One region of the Lysinibacillus sp. RU7 genome, then DNA from elsewhere that is predicted to be linked to it. Evidence: riboswitches for the same ligand, from Rfam matches in the RefSeq annotation. Region 1 holds a riboswitch; the other holds the start of a gene.

Region 1 (7,955 bases):
CAATCGATTTAGAACAACAGCTAATCGCACACTCAGATTCCGATAAAGTAAAAAATCTTATTCAATTAGGTCAACAGTGGCAGAATACGGTTGAAAATGAGATATTTCCTTTATATGACCAAGGAGAGGCAGCGGCAGCGATTGCCTTATTAAGTGGTGAGGCACAAATACAAGCACGGGAATTAATGACAGGCTACAATGAAATGACGGCTAACCGCGAAGCAATCATGGCAAAGCAAGGGGATGAAATTAGCCAATTAGGCACTAGTATTATGATAATTAATATTATTTTCATTACAATCATCGTGATTATTGGGTTGCTTATTGCTCTCTATGTCACAAACAGCATTGTTAAACCAGTTAACCGTGTTATGCACCGACTCCAAAAAATTGCCGATGGAGATTTGAGTGATCAAGCACTTACAGTCAACTTAAAAGATGAAATTGGTGTGCTAATGCATGCTACCAATGCCGTCAGCGCAAATAATAATAAACTACTTCAGCAAATTCAACAGGCTGCTGATGACTTATATCAAGGTAGCCACAAAATTTCATACTCAACAAAAGAAGTGAGTAATGGCTCTAAACAGATTGCCATGACTATGAATGAGCTAGCAACAGGTGCGGAGGCACAAGCAAACCTATCAGGTGAAATGGTGAGCAAGATTGAATCATTCACACAAAACATCAATGAAATTAATGACAACGGGCAAAAAATGGCGATTCAATCGGATGAAATTCTTGAAATGACAACTCATGGTCAACAATTGATGAATCAATCGCTTTCTCAAATGGCGATGATTAATGATGTCTTTAAAATATCTGTTGTGAACGTACAAGAACTAGGAAAACAATCACAAGAAATTTATCAACTCGTTGCGGTCATCGAAGAAATTTCAGCTCAAACAAATTTACTTGCACTGAATGCTGCTATTGAGGCAGCTCGGGCCGGGGAAGCTGGAAAGGGCTTTGCTGTTGTGGCATCTGAAGTAAAAAAGTTAGCAGAGCAAGTTTCTCATTCGGTTGTCAATATTACTCAAATTATCGATAAAATTCAGTTCGAAACACGTACTGTCACAGACTCGCTTCAAAATGGCTATACAGAGATTGAAAAAGGCTCTGAACAGATGCGTGTAACAAGCGAAACCTTTGATAAAATCAATCAAGCTGTTCATCTCGTTACACAAAATATTCAAGATACGTCTCACCGTATTAACCAAGTAACAGCAGACAGTGAGAATGTCGGTAAAATAATTGAAGAAATTGCTGCTGTCACGGAAGAAGCTGCTGCAGGTATTGAAGAAACAGCTGCTTCTGCTGAACAATCCAGTAGCTCCCTACAAGAAGTAGCAAGTCGTGCTCACCAGCTTCTCGAAACAGCTGAACAAATGAAAGCTAGCATCCATCGTTATAAGCTACGAAGTGAATAAAACATCACGACTACAAAAGCGATACAAAATTTTACGATTTAAAAATTTCGGGCCAGTGCATAAATGTACTGGTCTTTTTGATGGATAGAAAAGTATATGTTTTCAAGGAACGACACATAAGAATATACGTATTTCCCACACATATAATTTATAGATCGATCTCCGATTACTCTCGATAGAAAGAAGGATACTATTGAATGTTATGATTGTGAGTGGCTTTATTTTTTTAAGTGTCAGTATTGGTGGGGGCATTGCTTGGCTCTTTTCAGCGCTATTTCGCCAGACAACACATCATTTATCGCTACTATGTGGCGGGTTTTTGATTGGATTACTTCTACTCGAAATTATCCCTAGTTCTATACAGATGTATGAGCTGTTAAGCCTTATACTTGGTTTTCTCATTGGGCATCTGCTTTTTCTCATACTGCACCATTTTTTCTATCAGACAAATTTACAAAAACAATCTGTCTACTTGCTCACCATTGCTATACTGATTCATACGATTCCACTTAGCCTCACAATCGGCAATTTACTTGGCAACGCGACACTCGGGATTGCTCTTACAGCTTCTATCGTGCTCCATCATCTTCCTGAAGGTTTTGCCATCACCACTATTATGCTCTCACAAGGTGAAAAACTTTTCGGATTGCTTCTTTATTTCACAGGATTTACCGCTTTCTTTGGTGTGTTTGTATGGCTTGGGTATTATACGAATCTCAGTAATGTATCTGAAGGAATCTTGATAGGCATTTCCATTGGGTTAATCGCTAGTACTAGTATTTCTGAATTTATTGTACATAACATTCGAGCTACATCGAAAATCAATGTGCTAACTTTCCTATTAATCGGCTATTTACTCAGCTTTGGATTTCATTTAGTCATTGGATAACAGGGCACTTAATGCAGTGGGACCTCCAAAAACATCACACTCAAGCAATATTATGCATCACATATCACGTATCTCTAGACATGATATAAACACTTTAAACAAAAAGTCATAGATAAACCACGCAGACAAAAGTCGATACGGCAAGTTTATCTATGACTATATTATTTTACCCCAATTTGCATAAATCGATTATACACCGCTCGTGCTATTTTAGGGTCCGTGACACTATGGATGATGGCACGCCCGTCCGCAAAAAAGACGATTCGACACTCCTCAAAGTGACAGGATAGCAAATACGGGTTTAACACCAGGTTTGTAACTTGATCGTTTATATTGTTCGCTATCTTTTCCAATGAGTATGTTTGTGTGATACCCGGTCTGAGTTGAACAGCATCTCGTCCGCAAAGTACATGTGTTTTCATTTGATTTTCAAATTGTAAAAAAGGATACGTTGGCTGCTCTCCGCAACTTGGACAAGAAGGGTTTTTGAGCTTTTGCACATTGATTTCAGCTCGTTCATCTTTCCAAAGATCGATGGATTGTACAATAGGTGCTAATGTTTTTCCAGCAAGCCACTTGAATACTTTTGTCACCTGATAGGCAGCTGTTACTTGCACAATTGGGCTAATGACACCAACCGTATCACACGTCATTGCATCTATTGGCAAATGATTGAGTAAACAATGTAAACAAGGTGTCTCTCCTGGAATAATCGGCAATGTCAACCCATAACTCCCTACACAAGCACCAAATATATACGGAATTCCTTGCTTCATCGCTGCATCATTGACAATTAAACTCGTTTCAAAATTATCTGTTGCATCTACGACAATGAAATGATCTTTCATTAATTCTTCAACATTGAGTCCGTGTACATCCTCAACAATGCCTACGATGGAGATTTCACTATTAATTTGCTCCAGTCGTTTTTTAGCAGCAATCGCTTTTGGCACTTTCTGTTGAACATCTTCCTCTACATATAACTGCTGCCTTTGTAAATTGCTCCATTCCACATAATCTCGATCGACAATCGTTATCTGCCCAACGCCAGCCCTTGCTAGCATTTCAGCACTAGCCGAGCCAAGTGCTCCTGCCCCAATAATGAGAATCTTCGCCTGCTGCATACTTTCTTGCACATGCTTCCCTAAGAATAATCCTTGTCGTGCATAGCGGTTATTCAAGATGTCACCATTCCCGTTGTAGGGCTACTTGCCACAGCATATTCTTTTTCTTCGATTCGTCCTGCCTCAAATCCTAATCTACCAGCTTCTACTGCTAGTTTCATCGCTTCTGCCATTTTCACCGGATCTTTTGCACCGGATACGGCTGTATTAAGTAACACCGCATCGGCTCCTAGCTCCATTGCATAGGCAACATCCTTAGGCGCGCCAATGCCTGCATCGACAATGACTGGAATCTCTGATTGTTCAATAATAAATTTTAAATTAAGAGCATTAATAATTCCTTTTCCAGATCCAATCGGTGAAGCGCCCGGCATAATGGCATGAACACCGAGATTTTCAAGGCGTTTCGCTAACACTACGTCATCCGATGTATACGGCAATACAATAAACCCTTCCGCAAGCAGCATTTCAGACGCTTTTAATGTTTCAATCGGGTCTGGTAAAAGTGTACGATCATCCCCAATGACTTCTACTTTAATCATGTCGCATAACCCAGACGCTTTCGCCAGTTTGGCAATACGCACCGCTTCTTCAGCCGTTTTAGCCCCTGCTGTATTCGGTAGTAACGTGTATTTGGTTAAATCTAGTTGCTCAAGAAAATTCGGCTGTTCCGCTGAAAAAATATTCATTCTTCTCACAGCAAACGTTAAAATTTCGGATTGTGATACTTCTACTGCTTTTTTCTGTACTTCAAATGATGGGTATTTCCCCGTACCTAATAAAAGTCTTGATTGAAACGTACGATCTGCAATTTTTAACATATTTCATCCTCCTCCAACAAAATGAACAATTTCTACAACATCGCCATGTGAAAGGCTAGTCGTCTCATACTTTTCTTTTGTGATAATTTCCTGATTCACTTCTACGACAACAATACGATTCTCTAAATTGTAATGAGCCAGCAATCCTTGAACAGTATGAACTGTTTCTGGCAGGTCAATTTGTTTTCCATTTACAATCATGGACATGCTTTCATCACCTCCTAAACAGTTAATGGCTTTCCTCGGTCAATTCGAAATGCCTCTATCCACTCTTCTTTTACGTCTCTTTTCAAAATAAGATTGGCAATCATCTCACCTGTTGCTGGAGCTAACAAAATGCCATTGCGATAATGCCCTGTTGCAAATAAAATGGATTCATCTTCCGGATGATGACCGATGAATGGTTTTTGATCAAACGTTTGTGGTCGTAATCCTGACCAAACAGCATCGATTTTCATATGAGCACTAGTAGGCAATAGCTCTTTCGCTTTTTGAATTAATGTTTCGATACCATTTAAACTCACTTGTTCTGTCCAGTCGTTCTCCTTCATCGTTGCGCCAATGACAAGCTTCCCGTTATTTCTTGGAACAATATAGTATTTATCATGAAAAATCGTATGCTTTAAAACAGCTTGTTCATCCGTAACGGATATGCACTCCCCTTTAACTGGTGTCATTTGATGCTGTAAACCTAGCTCTTTAAAGAAAGTAGTGCTCCAAACACCACTGGCAATCACAACGCGCTTCGCTTCCACAAGTCCTCGTGTCGTTTCAATTAGAAAAGCGTCATGCTGTTTTTTTATGTGTAGCACCTTTGTATAGTCAAAAGTCGATGCACCCAGAACTTGAGCACTTTTAGCAAAAGCCTGGCATACACCAATCGGTAGCACATTGATATCGTCTTGGATATATGCTGCACCTACTATATGAGGGGAAACATCTCGTTCTAGTTTTCTTACTTCATCTGCTTCAAGCCATGTAACAGTAGGTTGCGCTAATATGTCCCCTAATTCTTTTTTGTCACGATCAGAAAAGGCAAGCTTTAAAATTCCACCCTCTCTATACCCTAAGTCGATACCGCTTAACTCATATAATTCATCTTTCAACTTCGAATAAAGAGACTGACTATATCTCGCAAAAGGGAAAAAGACATTGACATCCCCTTCACATTCCGAATGAGCACCGAGCATACCTGCTGCTGCACTTGTTGCTTTGGCACCAATCTGGTTTTCTTCAAACACCGCTACGTCGATTTGCTCTTTTGCTAAATAGTAGGCGATGGCACTTCCCATAATTCCGCCACCAATGATGGCTACTTCATAGCTTGTTTTCATATTTGACCACCTCATCGAATTGACTTGCTACAGCGAATGGATTTTCTGCTAAAAAAATACCTGACATCACAGCAATGCCGTCCGCTTGTATATGTTGTAATGCCTGTACCCGGTCTAAAGTGATACCACCAATTGCAAAGACAGGAATCTTCAAATGTTTTTTCATCTCAAGGATTGGGGCAAGACCATGCGGAGCCTTTCCTTTTTTGCTATTCGTTTCAAAGCAGTGACCATATAACACATAGTCAGCCCCTTGTCGCTCCGCCTCTTGTGCTCCTGCATAATCATGTACAGACTTCCCTACCTTGATATGGGGAAATAACGCCTTCACCTTTTGCACAGGCAGTCCCTTTTCTGGCAAATGTACCGTTTGAATGCCACTACATAATGCAATATCTAGCCGATCATTTAAAATCAGTTTCCCTTTTTCAATACCACCCTCATCTAAATAGTGAAGCAATGTCATAACTTCTTTTACCGTCTTCGTCTTTTCTCGTATTTGAATAAAATCGACGTTATGCTGGATTTGAAGTATTTTCTTTGCTAGTTCAAGCACTGTATGCGAATCATCCGTTACTGCCATCAGCTTCATGTTAGATATATGCCCTCCTTTTTGTGATTTTTTCACAAATAAAAAAACCACTCTCCCGAAAAGGAAAGTGGTTCTGTTTGAATAAGATCCATGTACAAAAAAGTACACAAAAAAACCCCAACATCACTCTACTTCCCTACGCAGATGCAAATCTGATCAGGTTGTGAGGGTTTAAAAGTAACTACTTTCTTCTCAGCCCTTATCAAGGGATCCCCTAGTAAAATTTCAATTTATTCAATTATTATGAATTTAACCATTATTCTATTACACAAATTTTGAAATAGCAAGAAGGCTTTTCAAATATGTTACAAGTATCTCCACTTCAATTCATGTCGTAATCGCATGAGTTCTCCCTTTTTATCTAGGCATGTATGTTCCCTCTTCTAGTATGATAAAATATAAGTTAACTACTAACACAATAACGTTTACATAAAATCATTACATATGGAGGAAAGTATTATGTACAAACTACGCGGGCATCACCTTTTTTGCCTTTTAGGGTATCGAGGAATGGGCTACTCTAAAGAATACGTAGAAAATATGACGCGCATCCATCAAACATTGAGGGCTAATCCAAAAACACTTGTGCAGCTTGTTAAAGGCCCCGACCATTTATGCGAAAAGTACCCTAACTCCGGGGAATACCATTGCCAAGATGATAATATTTACGATAGAGATGCTGTCATTTTAGAAAAGTTAGGTCTTCATATCGGACAAATTTTAAGTTGGGAAGACATTGAATCATCCGTCCAACAACATGTCATTCCAAGTGATATTGGCATCGTTTGTGAAACATGTTCTTGGCGCTCTTACGGGGTATGTGAAGAAGGGGTTCAGCGAATTACTACAGGAAACGGGTTGTGGGAAGTGAAATAGACTGCATAAACGTCTCTTTCCTTCTAGTATAATGCTTTCCCACAGCAATCTCCTCTTGTTAATACGCTTGATTTTTTCAAAAAAATACGTAAACAGACAAAAGAAGCACTCAATCATTTTGTACGACAAAACGATTGAGTGCTCTCTCTTTTAACGACTAAAGTGAATTTTCCTTAAGCCACTTTTCAATATAAGGATAAATTTCATTTACTGCACGACGACCTGTACATACAGAAACGTGACCTGTTTGCACATCATGCAATGTCTTATTTTTGCTTGACACTTTATCATTCAGTGGCTTAATTTGTTGTGGTAAAACGATATTGTCACGAAGAGCACAAATATTCAATAAATTCGCTGTAATATCAGCCAACTTCACCTGCTGTCCACGGACTTCTAATTCATCATTCATTAATTTATTATCCTGATAAAAATCCCCAATCCATTGTCTATATGCTTCACCTGGGAAAGGCACTCCATCATTCAACCACTTTTGCATTAATTTCCAATTTAAAACCGATTCTTCATTATCCACACGGTTCGCTAAATTGATATATGTTCCTAATGTATTGGAAACTGGACTAAGCAATTTATTTCCATAGTCAATCATTTCAAATGGAATATTCCCCAATGTATCAACGAGTTTATCTAATTGGAAATAATCTTTATCTAACCAGTTTGTATATAAACCAGCGTCTTCAAAATCGATTGGTGTTGTCATTAATACTAAATTACGAATTGGTAGGATCTCATTATACAATGCTGTGAAAATCGCCGTCATTGTACCACCCATACAGTATCCAAACATCGTAATCTCTTTCGCATTTGAAACCTTCAGTATCTTTTTCACTGCTCGAGGTATATAGTCTACGATATAATCATCTAACTT
Region 2 (7,955 bases), on a different contig from region 1:
ACCACTGCATGCATTCGATTACGACAAGCTAGCAACAGGTGAAATCGTGACACGTCATGCAACAGAAGGCGAAAAAGTGACAACGTTAGATGACCAAGAGCGCACATTAGTAGCACATAACTATGTCATTACAAATGGCAAAGAGCCAGTTGCGGTAGCTGGTGTAATGGGTGGAGCAAACTCAGAAGTATCAGAATCAACAACAACGGTTGTCATTGAGTCGGCATACTTTGCAGGTTCTTCTGTTCGTCGTACATCAAAAGATTTAGGTTTACGTTCTGATTCATCTGCTCGTTTTGAAAAAGGCGTAGACACAAACCGTGTACTTCCTGCTGCTGAACGCGCAGCACAGTTACTTGCAGAACTTGCAGGTGGTGAAGTGCTAGAAGGAACAGTACTTGTAGATGAATTAGATAAAACACCAGCTCGCGTTGTTGTATCACCTGATTTCGTGAATGCACGTCTTGGGATGAAGATTTCGCTGGAAGATATGCTATCGATTTTACATCGTCTAAAATTCGATGTAGAAGCGGCAAATGGCATGCTTATTATTGACGTACCAACACGTCGCGGAGATATTAAAATTGAAGAAGATATCGTAGAAGAAATCGCACGTATGTATGGGTACGATGAAATCCCAATCACATTACCAGCATCTGATGTGGTCGGCGGTTTAACAGCATATCAAGCAAAACGTCGTATTGTGCGTAGTGTAATGGAAGGTGCTGGTTTATACCAAGCGGTGACATATTCCCTTACTTCTGCGGAAGCGTCACAAAAATTTGCGTTAAAAGCAGAAGAAACAACAAAGTTATTAATGCCAATTTCCGAAGAGCGTTCTACATTACGCCAAAGCTTAATCCCACACTTAGTGGAAGCGGCTGCATACAATGTAGCACGTCAAATTGATTCGGTTGCATTATATGAAATCGGTTCTGTATTCCTTGGTCAAACAGCGGATGAATTACCACTTGAAGAAGAACATTTAGCGCTTGTTTTAACAGGTAAATGGACGGATCATGCATGGCAAGGTGAAAAGAAAAATGTTGATTTCTTTGTGGCGAAAGGAATCATTGAAGCAGTAGTGACAAAGCTTGGCTTAACAGATCGTATTTCTTACGTAAAAACTACTATTGATGGCTTACATCCAGGACGTACAGCACATGTGCTACTTGATGGAGAAGTAATCGGTTTAATCGGTCAGTTACACCCAGCAGAACAGAAAAAAGCAGGTGTGAAAGAAACATATGTAGCGGAACTAAACTTACTAGCTATTTTAAGTGCCGCAACAGGAGAATTAGTGTACACACCTGTTCCACGTTTCCCAGCGATGACACGTGATATTGCATTAGAGCTTGACCGTACAATGCCAGCTGGCGAAATCGTATCGATTATTAAAGGTGCAGGTACAAAACTGTTAAAAGATGTGAAAGTGTTCGACGTTTACGAAGGGGAGAAAATGGCAGCAGGCAAAAAATCAGTTGCTTTCTCCTTAACTTATTTCGATCCAGAACGTACGTTAACAGATGAAGAAGTAGTAGCAGCACATAACAAAGTGTTAAAAGCATTAGCTACAGCAGGCGCAGAAGTACGCTAAGACAGAATATACAGTATTAGGCATGCTCTTTTATAGGGCATGCCTTTTCATTTACGATTTTGTGCAGATAGGGAAACATCACTCAAATGAGGTTGTTATTCTTAAATGAATATATTATCATAAAGACAAATGAATAGTACCCACAGGAGGGGCCGAGGTAGTCGGCTGAGATTGTGCACACAACTGCACTGACTCTTTGAACCTGTAAGTTAGTACTTGCGTAGGAATGTGGATAGAAACCGACTTCAAAGCGATGTCAGGCTCTGTCCTGATATCGTTTTTTTTTTCACTCGCGTTGATTTAGTGGGAAGTATCGGTGAATGTTAATGTGATCAAAAAACCTAATATGAAAGTGAGATTAAACAATATGAGTTTACAACAGATTCGTGTTAAACAGCCACTTGTATTATGTATGACAAATACAGTAGCAGCTAATTTTACAGCGAATGGTTTATTAGCAGTAGGAGCTTCGCCGCTTATGTCTGAGGCGGTGCAAGATGCGGAGCAATTAGTTGGAATCGCTAATGCGGTACTCCTTAATATTGGGACAGTACATGATGCTTCATTTCAAGCGATGTTAGCAGCGGGTAAGGCAGCAAATGACAAGGGAATTCCTGTTGTATTAGATCCAGTGGGTGTTGGCGCATCAGAGTATCGCCAGCGTGCCGTAGAAAAGATTTTAGAAGATGTAAAAGTGGCATGCATTCGCTGTAATGTAGGTGAACTAGCGGCACTTGCTGGCGTGCACTGGGAAACAAGAGGTGTTGATAGCGGCGAAGGAGAAATGGATGTGATCGAAGTTGCTCGTTTAACGGCAAAAGCGTACAATACAATTGTTTTTGTGACAGGCTATACAGATGTTTTGACAGATGGGGTTCATGTAGTCGAAGTGACAGGTGGACATGAAAAAATTACAAATGTCACAGCGACAGGGTGTTTACTGAGTGCATTAACAGCAGCAGTTTGTTCATTGGAGGGAGATCGTCTACAGCAGTTACAGGCGTTAGCAGCTGATTACCAACAAGTAGCTGAGCAAGCTTGCCAATACGGAATTGGTACAGTACAAGTAGAAATACTAAACGCACTCGAACGATTATCAATGGAGGCGAAATCATGAATATTGTCATGACCATTGCCGGCTCAGATTCAGGTGGCGGGGCAGGCATTCAGGCAGATTTAAAAACGTTTCAGGAATTAGGCGTTTTTGGTACGACGGCTATTACCGCACTTACCGCGCAAAATACGCTAGGGGTACAAGGCATTTCACCTGTAGAGCCGGATTTCGTAGTACAACAAATACTGGCTGTTTTTCGTGATATGCCAGTGAAAGCGATTAAAACGGGTATGTTATTTTCAGCTGAAATTATTTCGGCCGTTGCCGACGTACTGAGTGAAAAGGATGTACAGCTTGTCATTGATCCGGTCATGATTGCTAAAGGTGGCGCAACACTTTTACAGCAAGCGGCCATTGAAGCAATGAAAACAAAATTATTGCCACTTGCAACAGTCGTGACACCGAATATTCCAGAAGCGGAAGTGTTAAGTAGCGTGACAATTGAAACGTCGGAGGATATTGAAAAAGCAGCACAAGTCATATTAGGCTATGGCGTACAATGTGTTGTCATGAAAGGTGGCCATTTAGCTGGTGACACTGCCGAGGATACGATTTATTTTGCAGATGGGTCATCATTTGTCATGCAAAGTGAGCGTATTCAAACGAACCAGACACATGGGACAGGCTGTACATTTTCAGCTGCATTAACCGCCTTTTTAGGGCAGGGATATGACATGAAAACAGCCATTATCGAAGCAAAGAAATTTGTCCAACTGGCGATTCAAAATCCACTGAATATTGGTCACGGACACGGACCGACGAATCATTTTGCGTATAAACAGCAACAGGGGCAAGTCGAGGTGAGAGTCATTGAAGCGTGAACAACTAAGCGTGTATTTTATTATGGGGACACAAAATGTCAAACATAGACAACCTTTACGTGTATTAGAAGAAGCATTGCAAGCAGGTGTGACGATGTTTCAGTTTCGTGAAAAGGGTGACGGGGCATTAACTGGTGAGGCATACGAACAATTTGCTAAAGATTGTCAAGCGCTTTGTCAACAATACAACGTACCATTTATCGTGAATGATGACGTGGAACTAGCATTGAAACTACAAGCAGATGGTGTACACGTAGGGCAGGAAGATGAAGCAGTAATGACAGTGAAAGAACGGATAGGCGATATGATTTTCGGTGTCTCTGTGCATACGATGGAAGAGCTAGAAGTAGCACTAGCAAATGGTGCAACATATGTCGGCATTGGGCCCATCTTTGCGACGAAATCAAAAGATGATGCTAAAACACCTGCTGGAACCCATTTTTTGCGACAGGTTACAGAAACGTATCCACATTTATGGACAGTTGCAATCGGTGGTATTACAGAACAAAATGCTTGGGAGCCCCTTCAGGCAGGCACAGATGGTGTAGCGGTTATTTCTACCATTTGTGAAAGTGAATGCATTGCTAAAACGGTTCAAAACTTAAAAATTAAGAAATAAATGACGAAAAAGCGACACAATTGTCGCTTTTTCTTGTTCTATTTATAGACGAGGATGTTTTCCCTCCTATACAATTAAACTGTGAGTCTTATTTATATGAAGGGAGGCATCGTTTTGGCGTTTCATCCAATTAAACTATTACGTATAACAGGCATTTTAGATGGAATCTCGCTTTTAGTTCTATTATGTATTGCGATGCCATTAAAATATTTCGCAGATTTTCCACTCGCTGTGACCATTACAGGTGCACTACATGGTGGCATTTTTATAGCATATGTTATAGCAATTGCTTATGCGCAATTACGCGTTCAATGGAATATAGGATGGTCGCTCTTGGCGCTCGTTGTAGCATTTATTCCAACAGGAAATTTTCTATTTGATTTTTATGTGAAAAAAAGACAAAACCTATATACACTCAAGCCGTTTCGTAAGTCATGGCTTGTGTATCTCATTGTGTTCTTTACGTTTATTGATTTATTCACACAGCTACCGGTTATGAGTACCTTTGCGACATCAGTTGGCGCAAGTGCGATGGTAGCGGGCTTTGTCGTCGGTATGTATTCACTCACAAATACATTTGGTAATATTTTATCAGGTATATTTACAGATCGGTACGGTGCGTTTCGTCTGCTAGTGATTGGTTTACTGACAACAAGTTTTTCATTAGCCCTATATAATCTAGTCGATAATTCGACAACACTCATTTTAGTACGCGTGATTCATGGATTTTTAGGGGGATTAATTGTACCGGCAGCTTTTACATTACTAGCGAATATGACGAAGGAAGAAAAGCAAGGTAGTCAAAGTGCCATTACAGGTTCGTTTGTCGGCATTGCAGCCATTATTGGACCGGCATATAGCGGGATTATGGCAAGCCGAACTTCGGTACCATTTGTATTTACAACAGTAGCGATTGCCGGTGTTGTTTTAGCGGTGTTAACATTTATGTTCTTAAAAATGTCGCCATCTACAAAGAAGGCGCAAAAAACAAAAGCGCCATTCCACTTTAATAAAGGCGTTGTACAGGCATATGCAGGTGCATTTCTCCTGATGTTTTCACAAGGGGCACTTGCGTATTTATTGCCATTACATGTGGAGAGTTTAGGCTATAGCTCTCGCTTAAGTGGGACACTGATGAGCATGTTTGGTATCGTGGCGGTGCTTATTTTTGTGTTACCAACGAATCGTTTATTTGATAAAATCTCCCCTGTGTATAGTTTAGTATTTGGGCTTTTATGTATGGGTGGAAGCCAAATTTTAATTGGTCAATTATCAACGCAAGGCACACTTTACGGTGGACTTGCTTTATACGGTTGTGGTTTTGCGTTTTTATTCCCGGCAATTAATACATTGCTCGTACATGCCACAGCACCTGAAATGCGCGGGAAAGCATACGGTTATTTCTATGCCTTCTTTTCCCTCGGAGTTGTAGTAGGCTCATCTGGTTTAGGTGTATTACCATTTACAATTACGGGGAATTTTATCGTCACAGGTGTATTGCTCATTTCATTCTCAGCAATTGTGTTGATGACGGTGCTTTTCGCGAGAAACAGTTCAAAAACAGTACATGTGTAAAAGGCGGGCTATATGCTCGCCTTTTTCTTATGTAAAACAAATATTAATGCTCGCTATTTTCAACTTGTTTTACTCGTTTGAATATGCCATATAGCGCACCTATGATAGCTGTTAATGTATGAATAGCAGCAAATGTATAAAAATTAAGATAGATTTTATTCGTATACTCATTCAGCTTTGGGAAGCCGTAAATGGAAGAATAACTTTCTTTTTCTGTCCCACCAAGTGAGGTATAAATATTATTTTTATAATCAATAGCGAAATAAGTAAACGCAATCAAGAGTGCAATCCCGCCAATAATAAAGCAATTTCGTAAAATCCGGTCCTGAGCGTGACGAGAAATTTCTGTGAAATATCGAAGTGTTGTCAACAAACTAAGTACAATAAATGGGGTAACGAGTGTAATACCGACAGCTCCTAAATTACCGCTAGTTGTACTAATATCATTTGCCTTTAACGTGAAAAAATGCTCAATAACGAGAACACCGACCAATGAAATCCCGATACTAATGAGCCAACTTAAACGTAACATACAAATTCCTCCTTACTTGTACCACTATACATGGCTCCGAATGAATGCACAATGTACTAGTTTAATGTGGAATAAACATTGTAAATATAAGGAAAAGTAATTATAATAATATTGAAATATTTAACTTATGATAAGTAGATTCACAAACGGATATTACTATTTCAATAATCGTTGCTTTTCGCTTTTCCTGTAGAAGTCTTGTGTTCTCGTTACAAGCAATTATTGTTAAAGAAATAGAAAGGGGTACTTGTAATTTATTCATTTCAAAGTAGAGCGAGGTGAAATGTTTAATTAGGATACTAAACACCTGGTTAAACGTAGCTAATGGATCAATCGAAGAAAAAGCGTAGAAAAACATCAATTAATATGAAGCTTGGTTTTGCATTATTAATTGCTTTATTAATTCCTACTTTGTTAATTGCATTGACATCGTATAATTCAGCGAAATCAGAAATTGAAAACCAAATTCAAGCGAGTGCATTTCAAAGTGTATCCACAGTAGATGCTTTCATTAATAAGCATGTGGAACCGATTGTTAATGATGTCGATTATTTTGCTGGACGCATGAATCAGGGAGCTTGGCAAGCAGAGGATTGGACACCGATTTTAACCGATTTAGCTCAATATTTTGAAACAAGTGAGGGGATTGTTTCATCTTTTATTGGAACAGTGGATGGGGATATGATTCAACAGCCAGACTTAGGCTTAATGAATAATCCCGATTTTGATCCGCGTACACGTCCCTGGTATCAAAATGCAGAAGCGAATCCTGGTCAAGTGATTGTGTCAGATCCACACCAATCTGCTTCTACAGGAGATTGGGTTGTAACCATTTCCAAGCAGTTAGCGGATGGAAGTGGTGTATTTGCAGCGAATTTAGGGATGGATGAATTATATACACTCATTAGTACAATTAAAGTTGGTGAGACTGGTTATCCGTTTTTAATGACAGAGGGGAAGGTCATGATTGCCCACCCAGCGATTGAGGGTGGTACAGATGTTTCTGAAGAACCTTGGGCGGAAAAAACGGTGACAACGAACGACGATACATTTGATTATGAGTTTGAAGGCACGGATAAACAAATGTTTGTACATACGAATGCATTAACAGGTTGGAAAATTGGCGGAACGATGTTTAAGCGTGAAATTACAGAAGCGACAAGTCCAATTTTAAAAACAACAGCACTTGTTGTTGTAGTAGCGCTTGCGATTTTAGGTGTTTTCATCATAGTGATTATTCGTTCGATTACAAAGCCATTAAAAGAAATAACAGATGCAGCAGCTGTTATGAGTTCTGGTGATTTGCGAACAAAGTTATCGATCAATAAGCGTGATGAAATCGGTGTACTGAGTAAGTCATTTCAAAAAATGGCTGACATGCTATCTTCGATCATTTCACATATCCATAATAAATCAGCTGTAATTTCATCATCTTCTGAAGAGTTAACAGCAACTTTAATGGAAAGCAGTCGTGCAACAGAACAAATTTCAGCAGCGATGAACGATGTACAGGAAGGCTTAGCAAATCAAACAATGAAACTAAGCCAAAGTTTTGAGTCGCTAAAAAATGTATCGGATGATATTCATGAGATTTCTGAAAATACAACACAGGTGACATTAAAGGCACAGCAAGCTGAAAAAACAGCGGATATTGGTCATGATATTGTCATTTCCACTCAAAATCAAATGGCAACAAT

Evidence for each region. Region 1 has a riboswitch for thiamine pyrophosphate ahead of AC3II9_RS04445 (thiamine phosphate synthase). Riboswitches for the same ligand answer to the same signal wherever they lie in the genome.
Region 2: linked by a shared signal. The riboswitch ahead of thiM (hydroxyethylthiazole kinase) and the one ahead of AC3II9_RS04445 (thiamine phosphate synthase) in region 1 are both predicted to bind thiamine pyrophosphate.

What each region holds. Positions count from the first base shown of each region.
Region 1 covers NZ_JBYQFK010000004.1:83,188-91,142, forward strand. Annotated here, with positions in the region: gene AC3II9_RS04415 (methyl-accepting chemotaxis protein) at 1-1,430, shown strand, start outside; gene AC3II9_RS04420 (ZIP family metal transporter) at 1,633-2,319, shown strand; gene AC3II9_RS04425 (ThiF family adenylyltransferase) at 2,481-3,500, opposite strand; gene AC3II9_RS04430 (thiazole synthase) at 3,497-4,264, opposite strand; gene thiS (sulfur carrier protein ThiS) at 4,268-4,471, opposite strand; gene thiO (glycine oxidase ThiO) at 4,486-5,598, opposite strand; gene AC3II9_RS04445 (thiamine phosphate synthase) at 5,582-6,190, opposite strand; TPP riboswitch at 6,307-6,416, opposite strand; gene AC3II9_RS04450 (DUF1284 domain-containing protein) at 6,650-7,066, shown strand; gene phaC (class III poly(R)-hydroxyalkanoic acid synthase subunit PhaC) at 7,224-7,955, opposite strand, start outside.
Region 2 covers NZ_JBYQFK010000028.1:48,573-56,527, forward strand. Annotated here, with positions in the region: gene pheT (phenylalanine--tRNA ligase subunit beta) at 1-1,597, shown strand, start outside; TPP riboswitch at 1,733-1,841, shown strand; gene thiM (hydroxyethylthiazole kinase) at 1,965-2,714, shown strand; gene thiD (bifunctional hydroxymethylpyrimidine kinase/phosphomethylpyrimidine kinase) at 2,711-3,532, shown strand; gene thiE (thiamine phosphate synthase) at 3,522-4,151, shown strand; gene AC3II9_RS17710 (MFS transporter) at 4,266-5,726, shown strand; gene AC3II9_RS17715 (nucleoside-diphosphate sugar epimerase) at 5,770-6,258, opposite strand; gene AC3II9_RS17720 (methyl-accepting chemotaxis protein) at 6,583-7,955, shown strand, end outside.